DNA from 2 places in the Amaricoccus sp. W119 genome. Region 2 is predicted to be linked to the other one. Evidence: riboswitches for the same ligand, from Rfam matches in the RefSeq annotation. Region 2 holds a riboswitch; the other holds the start of a gene.
What was found. A riboswitch is a leader RNA that binds a small molecule or an ion and turns the genes downstream of it on or off. The one in region 2 is predicted to bind thiamine pyrophosphate.
Positions count from the first base shown of each region.

Region 1 (4,484 bases), on a different contig from region 2:
TCGCCGCCGCCGCGTGGCTCGGCAGGCCGATCCCGGCGTCCACCACCAGCGGCACCTGCGGGAAACGCTCCCGGAGCACGCGGAGCCCGTAGGGATTGACCAGCCCGAGGCCCGAGCCGATCGGCGCGCCCCAGGGCATCAGCACCTCGCAGCCGGCGTCGAGAAGCTTCTCGGCCACGATCAGGTCCTCGGTCGTATAGGGGAAGACCTCGAAACCTTCGCCGACGAGAATCCGCGCCGCCTCGACCAGCGCGAAAGGGTCGGGCTGCAGCGTGTCGGTATTGCCGATGACCTCGAGCTTGATCCAGTTCGTGCCGAAGACTTCGCGCGCCATCTGGGCGGTGGTGACGGCCTCTCTCACCGAATGGCAGCCGGCGGTATTGGGCAGGACGCGCACGCCAAGCTCGCGGATCAGGTCCCAGAAATCCGACCCGCCCCGCGCGCCGCCGCTTTCACGGCGCAGCGACACCGTGGCGATCCCGGCACCGGAGGCGCGGAACGCCTCGGCGAGGATCGCGGGCGAGGGGTATTGCGCGGTCCCGAGCATCATCCGGGACGTGAGGTCCGCTCCGTAGAAACGCGGCATCTCAGCCTCCCTGCCGGGGGGAGACGACTTCGAGCCGGTCCCCCGCTTCAAGCTCGGTCGCGGCGCGCTGGCCCGCGGGAACGAAGGCGCCATTCACCGCCGTCGCGATCGCCGCCTCGCCGTAGCCGAGTTCCACCAGCGCCTTGTCGAGCCGCGCCGCGTCAAGCTCGCGCGGCTCACCGTTCAGGACGATCTTCATCCATCACCTCCGGTCTTGGGCCTCCCGTCACCAGATCGGCCGCCATGCGCGCCATCGCGGGCGCGAGCAGGAAGCCGTGGCGGTAGAGGCCGTTCACATGAATGCGCGCTCCCCGCCTCCTGATGCGCGGCAGGTTGTCGGGAAAGGCCGGGCGGGCATCGACGCCGATCTCCAGCACCTCCGCCTCGCCGAAGGCCGGATGCAGCGCATAGGCCGAGGTCAGCATTTCGAGGAGCGAGCGCGCCGTGACGCGGGAGCGGTCCGAGGATTCGATCATCGTCGCGCCGAGCATGTAAACCCCGTCGCCGCGCGGGACGATGTAGAGCGGAATCCGGGGATGCAGCAGCCTGACCGGCCGCGTCAGGCTCACATCGGGGCAGCGGAGCACCAGCATCTCGCCCTTGACGCCCCGAAGATCGGCGAGCCTGTCGCGCGCGGCGAAACCCCGGCAGTCGAAGACGACCCCCTCCCCCGCCGCGGCGACCCCGTTGGCGGCCGGATCACCTGTCTCGACCGTCACGCCGCGGCGGGCGAGCCCGTCGCGCAGCGCCTTGAGCGTCGCACGCGGGTCGAGATGGGCTTCATCGGCGAAGAAGAGCGCGCGGTTGAAGCGGCCGGCGAGATCGGGCTCCAGCGCCGCGATCGCCTCCGGCCCGAGGGTCTCGTGCCGCTCGGTCCTGCGCGCGAAACGGTCGAGCTCGCTCCGGTCCCGGCCAAGCGCCAGGACGAGCGTCCCGGCCCGGGTCACGCCGCCCGCCGCCGCGTCCCACCAGTCCGCCGCCTCCTGGCCCAGCCGCGTCACCGGTTCCTCCGCGCTCTCGCCCTCGCAGAAGGGCGCGAGCATGCCGCCCGCCCACCAGGAGCAGGCCCCCGGCCCGGGCGCGCCCGCGCGGTCGACGAGCGAGACGCCGATGCCGCGCCGGGCAAGCTCGGTCGCGACCGAGAGCCCGGCGACGCCCGCGCCGAGCACGGTGACCGACCGGTTCGATGGGGAGGTTAGACTGTCCGACATGCCGGCCGTATCCCCCGGGGGACAATGAGGCTCTGGCGGGTGAGGATGATCGTCTGTGCCATATCCGTTCCCTACGCCGGCATTGCCCGGATCAGGTGCGATGGGTTGACGCCGCGCGCCTCTCAGCCCTTCCGGGCACCCCAACGGTTCAAGGGGACAGATAAAGTGCCCGCGCCCCGAACTCAAGGGGCGGCGGGCATCAGTTCGCGGGTACCGTCCGGCGGGCGGGCGCCCTCAGGCTCCCGCCTCCGGCTCCTTCGCCTCCCGCCCCGCTCCGATCCGCTTCACCCGCTCGCGCAGGTTCTGGAAGATCACGTAGAGCGCGGGGATGATGAAGATGCCCACGAGCGCCGCGGTCAGCATGCCGCCGGCGACGCCGGTACCAACCGCGCGGCGGCTCAGCATCGAGGCTCCGGTGGCGGTGACGAGCGGGATCAGGCCGGCGATGAAGGCGAAGCTCGTCATCAGGATCGCCCTGAAACGCATCCGCGCCCCGTCGATCGCCGCGTCGAGCACCGACTCCCCCGCCTCGCGCCGCGCCTTGGCAAACTCGACGATGAGGATCGCGTTCTTCGCAGCCAACGCGATCAGGACGACGAGGCCGATCTGGGCGTAGATGTCGAAGGCGAGCCCCGCGACCAGGAGCGACAGCATCGCGCCCGCGACGCCCACCACCACCGAGAGCAGGACGGGCACCGGGATCGTCCAGCTTTCGTAGAGGCCGACGAGGAAGAGATAGGCGAAGACGAGCGCCAGGGCGAGGATCACCGTGGTCTGTCCGGCCGCCTCCAGTTCCTGCTGCGCCGTGCCGGTCCAGTCGAAGCTGTAGCCCGACGGCAGGACGCGCGCGCTCAGCTCCTCCATCGCCTGCAGCGCCTCGCCCGAGGCGACGCCGGGCGCGGGCGCGCCGTTGATCGTGACCGAGCGGAAGTTGTTGTAGCGCACGATCGACTGCGGCCCGACGCGGTATTCCACCGTCGCCACCGCCGAGACCGGCACCATCTCGCCCGAGGCGGAGCGGACGTTGATCCGGGCGATGTCCTCGACGCTGGCCCGGTCGGATTGCTGGGCCTGGACATTGACCTGCCAGGTCCGGCCGAACAGGTTGAAGTCGTTCACATAGACCGAGCCGAGCGTCCCCTGTAGCGCCGCGAAGAGATCGCTGACCGAAACGCCGAGCGTCTGCAGCCGCTCGCGGTCGAGATCGAGATAGAGCTGCGGCGCCGAGGCCGAGAAGGTCGAGAAGGTCGGTCCGAGCCGCGGGTCCTGGCTCGCCGCGACCGAGACCGCGCCCGCGACACTCGCGAGATCGGCTGGGGACCGGCCTTCGAGATCGAGAAGCTGGTATTCGAAGCCCGAGCCGGTGCCGAGGCCGATGATCGGCGGCAGGTTGAAGGCGAAGACCTGTGCCTCCCGGATCGCCGCGCCCTGCTGGAGCGCCGTCGTGATCGCGGCGAAGACGCTGGCGCTCGACTCGGTGCGTTCCTCGAACGGCTTCAGGCCGACGACGGCGAAGCCGCTGTTCGAGATCGCGAGCCCGTCGAGGAAGCTGTAGCCGGTGGCGCTGACGACACTCTCGACGCCCTCGATGCCCGAGAGCATCTCCTGCACGTCGGCGACCGCCTCGGCCGTCCGGTTGACCGAGGAACCTTCCGGGGTCCGGATCTCGACGAAGAACGCGCCCTGGTCCTCGGAGGGCAGGAAGCCGGATGGCACCGCCCGGAAGAGCGCGCCGGCGCCGACGAAGGCGAGCGCGAGCAGCGCGAGGGCGAGCAGCGTGCGCCGCGCGATCATCGCCGCGACGCGCACGTAGCCGTCGCGGGCGAGGTCGATACGGCGCGAGATCCAGCCGAGCACGCCGCGCTTGGGCCCATGATGCGGCTTCAGCAGCACCGCGCAGAGCGCCGGGCTCAGCGTCAGCGCGTTGATCGCGGAGATCACCATCGAGACGGAGACCGCCACGGCGAACTGCTGGAACAGCTGGCCCGAGAGGCCGGGGATGAAGGCCACCGGCACGAAGACCGAGAGCAGCACCATGGTGATCGCGATGATCGCCCCGGTGATCTCCCCCATCGCCTCATGCGCCGCCTCGCGCGCGGACATGCCGGGGTTCTCTTCCATGACCCGCTCGACATTCTCGACGACGACGATCGCGTCGTCGACCACGATGCCGATCGCGAGCACCATGGCGAGAAGCGAGACGGTGTTGAGCGAGAAGCCCATCGCCAGCATGACCGCGAATGTGCCGATCAGCGCGACGGGCACCGCGATCAGCGGGATCATCGTCGCCCGGAAATTGCCGAGGAACAAGAAGACCACGATGATGACAAGGACGAAGGCCTCGAGCAGTGTTTTCACGACCTCCTCGACGCTCGCCTCCACGAAGGCGGTGGTGTCATAGGTGGTCGTGACCTCCATGCCCTCGGGGAAGTTCGCCTCGAGCGCCTCGATCGCCGCCTCTACGCCGGCCCCGGCCGCGAGCGCGTTCGCGCCCGGTAGCTGGAAGATGCCGATCATTGCCGTGGGCTTGCCATTGAGCTGCGCCGTCACGTCGGAAACCTGGGCGCCAAGCTCGACCCGCGCGACATCGCGGACCCGAACGAAGGACCCGTCCGGCATGGCGCGGAGCACGACGTTCCCGAATTCCTCCGGGTCGCTCAGCCGTCCCTGCGTCGTGAGGTTCAGCT
Region 1 covers NZ_JBKQWU010000040.1:8,930-13,413, reverse strand. The annotation lists gene ACLJK8_RS16370 (thiazole synthase) at 1-586, opposite strand, end outside; gene thiS (sulfur carrier protein ThiS) at 588-785, opposite strand; gene thiO (glycine oxidase ThiO) at 763-1,797, opposite strand; TPP riboswitch at 1,849-1,950, opposite strand; gene ACLJK8_RS16355 (efflux RND transporter permease subunit) at 2,032-4,484, opposite strand, start outside.
Region 1: it holds a riboswitch for thiamine pyrophosphate, as region 2 does, so the genes downstream of both, thiO (glycine oxidase ThiO) here and thiC (phosphomethylpyrimidine synthase ThiC) in region 2, are expected to answer to the same signal.

Region 2 (4,484 bases):
GGTTCACGCCGCATCCGGACGGCTTCGCGAGCGCCGCCGAACTGGTCACCGCGCTCGGCGCCTCCGGGGAATACGAGATTTCCGTCGCGGCCTATCCGGAAAAGCACCCGGAGGCCGAGAGCCTCGACAGCGACATCGCCAATCTGCGCCGCAAGCTCGACGCCGGGGCGACCAACGCGCTGACGCAGTTCTTCTTCGACAATGAGGACTTCCTGCGTTTCCGCGACCGCTGCGCGAAACAGGGCCTCGCCGCGCCGATCCATCCCGGCATCCTGCCGGTCGAGAACTTCGGGAAGATGACCAATTTCGCCGCCCGCTGCCAGGCGCGGGTGCCGGACTGGATGCACGAGGCCTATGCCAGGACCGCGACCCCGGAGGATGCCTATTCGCTGTCGGTCGAGCTGGCGCGCAAGCAGATCGAGGCGCTGATCGCCGAGGGCGTGGACCACGTCCACGTCTATACGCTGAACAACCCGAACCTCCCCTACGATCTCTGCATCTCGCTCGGCTACCGCGAGATCCCCGCCAGCGCGGAGAGCGGCGCGGCCTGAGGCCCGCGGGGCGCGCCAGCGCCCGAGGCTCGGGCCGAACCGGCACCTGCGCGGTCCGAGGAGGCACGGGCCCGCCCCGACCAATGAGACCCGAGATCGCCCGGTTCAGCATCCGGGCGGTCTTCTTGCGCCCCGCCGAGCACTCATGTAGTTTTCTTGACAAAACCGGCGGACTGACCCGCCGGCACATGTCTTGGTTACTCAATGGCGCAGGACTCTCAGATGTCCGCGCAGGAAAATGTCGCATTGGCGCCGCTCAGGCGCCCAGCCAAGCCTGCGCGGGCTGAACCGGAACTGTATGCCGCCCTCGATCTGGGGACGAACAGCTGCCGGATGTTGATCGCTACCCCCGACGGCGGACATTTCCGCGTCGTGGATGCGTTTGCGAAATCGGTTCGGCTCGGCTCCGGGCTCGAACGCACCGGCCATCTCTCCCAGGGCTCGATCAGCCGCACGATCTCCGCGCTCGAGGTCTGCGCCGACAAGCTGCGCAAGTACCAGGTCGGCACGATGCGCCTCGTCGCGACCGAGGCCTGCCGCCGCGCGCGCAACGGGAGGCATTTCCTCGCCCGGGTGACGCGCGAGACCGGCCTGAAGCTCGAAGTGATCCGCCCGGAGGAAGAGGCCCGGCTCGCCGTCATCTCCTGCGCCCCGCTGGTCGCCGAGCAGGCGTCGCAGGTTCTCGTCTTCGACATCGGCGGCGGCTCGACCGAGCTCGTCTGGATCGACCTCTCCGACGTGCCGCCGGAGGAGCGCGCCCAGGCGATCGTCAACCTCCGCGTCGGGCATGACTCGGAGAAGGGCGGCGCGCGGATCGTGGATTTCATCTCCGTGCCGCTCGGGGTCGCGACGCTGCACGACCGCTATACCGATGTCACCGACGACGCGGCGCGCTTCGCGCTGATGTCCTGGTTCTTCGAGGAGCAGATCACCGGCTTCAAACCCTATCTCCAGGGCCTTGCCGGCGGCTGCGCCGGTTTTCAGATGATCGGCACCTCCGGCACCGTCACGACCGTCGGCGCCGCCCATCTCGGGCTCCGCCGCTACGACCGGCGCAAGGTCGACGGGATGCATCTGAGCGCCAAGGCGATCGACGAGGTGATCGGCCGCTTCCTCCGCCTCGGGCCCGCCGGGCGGCGGACCGACATCGGCCTCGGCCGCGACCGTTCGGAACTCATCATGTCGGGCGCGGCGATCCTGCAGACGCTGCTGCGGGTCTGGCCGGCCGAATCGATGCGGGTCGCCGACCGCGGGCTGCGTGAGGGGATGCTCTTCGCGATGATGAGCGCGAACGGCGCCTTCCGGAAAGGCCCGAAGCGGGACTAGCTCCGCTTGACCGGAGGCGCGTGGCATCGCAGAGAGCGCGGCGGGCAGGGCCGGAGGCGGGGTGGAATGGTCGACAGCAGGAAACAGGGATCGGGCCGCGGCCGCCGGGATCTGACCGTGCGGGTGAAGACCGCCAAGGGCCGCAAGCTCTCCTCCACGCTCTGGCTCCAGCGCCAGTTGAACGACCCCTATGTCCGGCGCGCGCGCGAGGAAGGCTATCGCGGTCGCGCCGCCTACAAGATCATCGAGCTCGACGACAAGTTCGGCTTCCTGCGACCCGGCGCGCGCGTCATCGATCTCGGCCACGCGCCGGGCGGCTGGAGCCAGGTGGCGGTGGCGCGGGTGAACGCGCTCGGCGAGAAGCGCGGCAAGCCGACAGGCCAGGTGCTCGGGATCGACCTGCAGGAAGTCGAGGCGATCCCCGGGGCCGATCTGCACGTTCTCGATTTCCTCGAGGAAGGCGCCGATGCGAAGATCCGCGACTGGCTCGGCGGTCAGGCCGATGTGATCCTGTCGGACATGGCGGCCGCGGCCTCGGGCCACCCGCGCACCGACCACATGCGCATCACGGCGCTGGTCGAAGCCGCGATCGAGCTTTGCGAGGATGTGCTGGTGCCGGGCGGAACCTTCGTCGCCAAGGTGCTGGGCGGCGGCGCCGATCCCGCGATCGTCACGCGACTCAACAGGCTTTTCGAGAAGGTCCGCCACGTGAAGCCACCGGCGAGCCGCAGCGATTCCTCCGAGAAGTTCGTCGTCGCCACGGGCTTTCGCGGCGGACAACCCGCCGCCGACGGCGAACCGGGCGACGAGACCGGGGCTTGACCGCGCCGCGATCCGCCGCTCTATTCCGGGGCTCAACCAGGGGAGTCCCGCCAAGGGGCTGAGAAACCGCTGTGATGCGCGGTGACCCTTCGAACCTGATCCAGTTCAGACTGGCGGAGGGACGGTGACATGGCTTCGGCGCGAGACGATTCGACTCCGGCATGCACGGGCTTCCGAGGGTTCGCCCCTCTCAAGGAGCCAGAGCATGAAAGACATGTCCCCGCCCGCCGTGACCACCGGCCCCTTCCCCGCCTCGCGCAAGGTCCATCGCCCCGGCGATCTCCACCCCGAGATCCGCGTGCCCCTGCGCGAGATCGACCTGCACCCGACAGCCGGGGAGCCGCCCGTCGCCGTCTATGACAGTTCCGGCCCCTACACGGACCCCGCCGCCGCGATCGACATTTCCCGCGGCCTGCCGCCGTCCCGCGCCGCCTTCATCGCCGCCCGCGCCGATACCGAGCAGGTGGCCGCGCCCCGCGCGGTGAAGCCGGAGGACAATGGCTTCGCCGAGGGCGCGCGGCTCGTTCCCGCCTTCCCCTCCCCGCGCCGCCCGCGCCGCGCGAGAAACGGCGCCGCGGTGACCCAGCTCGCCTATGCCCGCGCAGGCGTCATCACGGCGGAGATGGAATACGCGGCGATCCGCGAGAACCTCGGCCGCTCCGCTCTCCGCGACGGCGAGAGTTTCGGCGCCGCGATCCCGGATGAGGTGACGCCCGAGTTCGTCCGCGCCGAGATCGCCGCCGGCCGCGCGATCCTGCCCGCCAACATCAACCATCCCGAGCTCGAGCCGATGGTGATCGGCCGGAACTTCCTCGTGAAGATCAACGCCAATATCGGCAATTCCGCCGTCACCTCCTCGATGGAGGAGGAGGTCGAGAAGATGGTCTGGGCGATCCGCTGGGGCGCGGACACGGTCATGGATCTCTCGACGGGGCGGAACATCCACAACATCCGCGACTGGGTCCTGCGTAACAGCCCGGTCCCGATCGGAACCGTGCCGCTCTATCAGGCGCTCGAAAAGGTGGGTGGCATCGCCGAGGAACTGAGCTGGGAGGTCTTCCGCGACACGCTGATCGAACAGGCCGAACAGGGCGTGGACTATTTCACCATCCACGCCGGCGTCCGGCTCGCCCATATCCCGCTGACCGTCGATCGGGTGACCGGGATCGTCAGCCGGGGCGGCTCGATCATGGCGAAATGGTGTCTGCACCACCACCGCGAGAGCTTCCTCTATGAGCATTTCACCGAGATCTGCGACATCATGCGCGCCCATGACGTCAGCTTCTCGCTCGGCGACGGCCTGCGCCCCGGCTCGATCGCCGATGCCAATGACGCGGCGCAGTTCGCGGAACTGGAAACGCTGGGCGAACTGACCCGGATCGCCTGGGCGAAGGACTGCCAGGTGATGATCGAGGGGCCGGGCCATGTGCCCATGCACAAGATCAGGGAGAACATGGAGAAGCAGCTCGCGGTCTGCGGCGAGGCGCCCTTCTACACGCTCGGGCCGCTCACGACCGACATCGCGCCGGGCTACGACCATATCACCAGCGGTATCGGCGCGGCGATGATCGGCTGGTTCGGGACGGCGATGCTCTGCTACGTGACGCCCAAGGAGCATCTGGGGCTCCCCGACCGCGACGACGTGAAAACCGGGGTCATCACCTACAAGATCGCCGCCCACGCCGCCGATCTCGCCAAGGGCCATCCCGCCGCCCGGCTCCGCGACGACGCGCTCAGCCGCGCGCGGTTCGAGTTCCGCTGGGAGGACCAGTTCAACCTCGGCCT
Region 2 covers NZ_JBKQWU010000033.1:7,746-12,229, reverse strand. The annotation lists gene metF (methylenetetrahydrofolate reductase [NAD(P)H]) at 1-551, shown strand, start outside; gene ACLJK8_RS15115 (Ppx/GppA phosphatase family protein) at 774-1,877, shown strand; gene ACLJK8_RS15110 (RlmE family RNA methyltransferase) at 1,944-2,699, shown strand; TPP riboswitch at 2,728-2,838, shown strand; gene thiC (phosphomethylpyrimidine synthase ThiC) at 2,905-4,484, shown strand, end outside.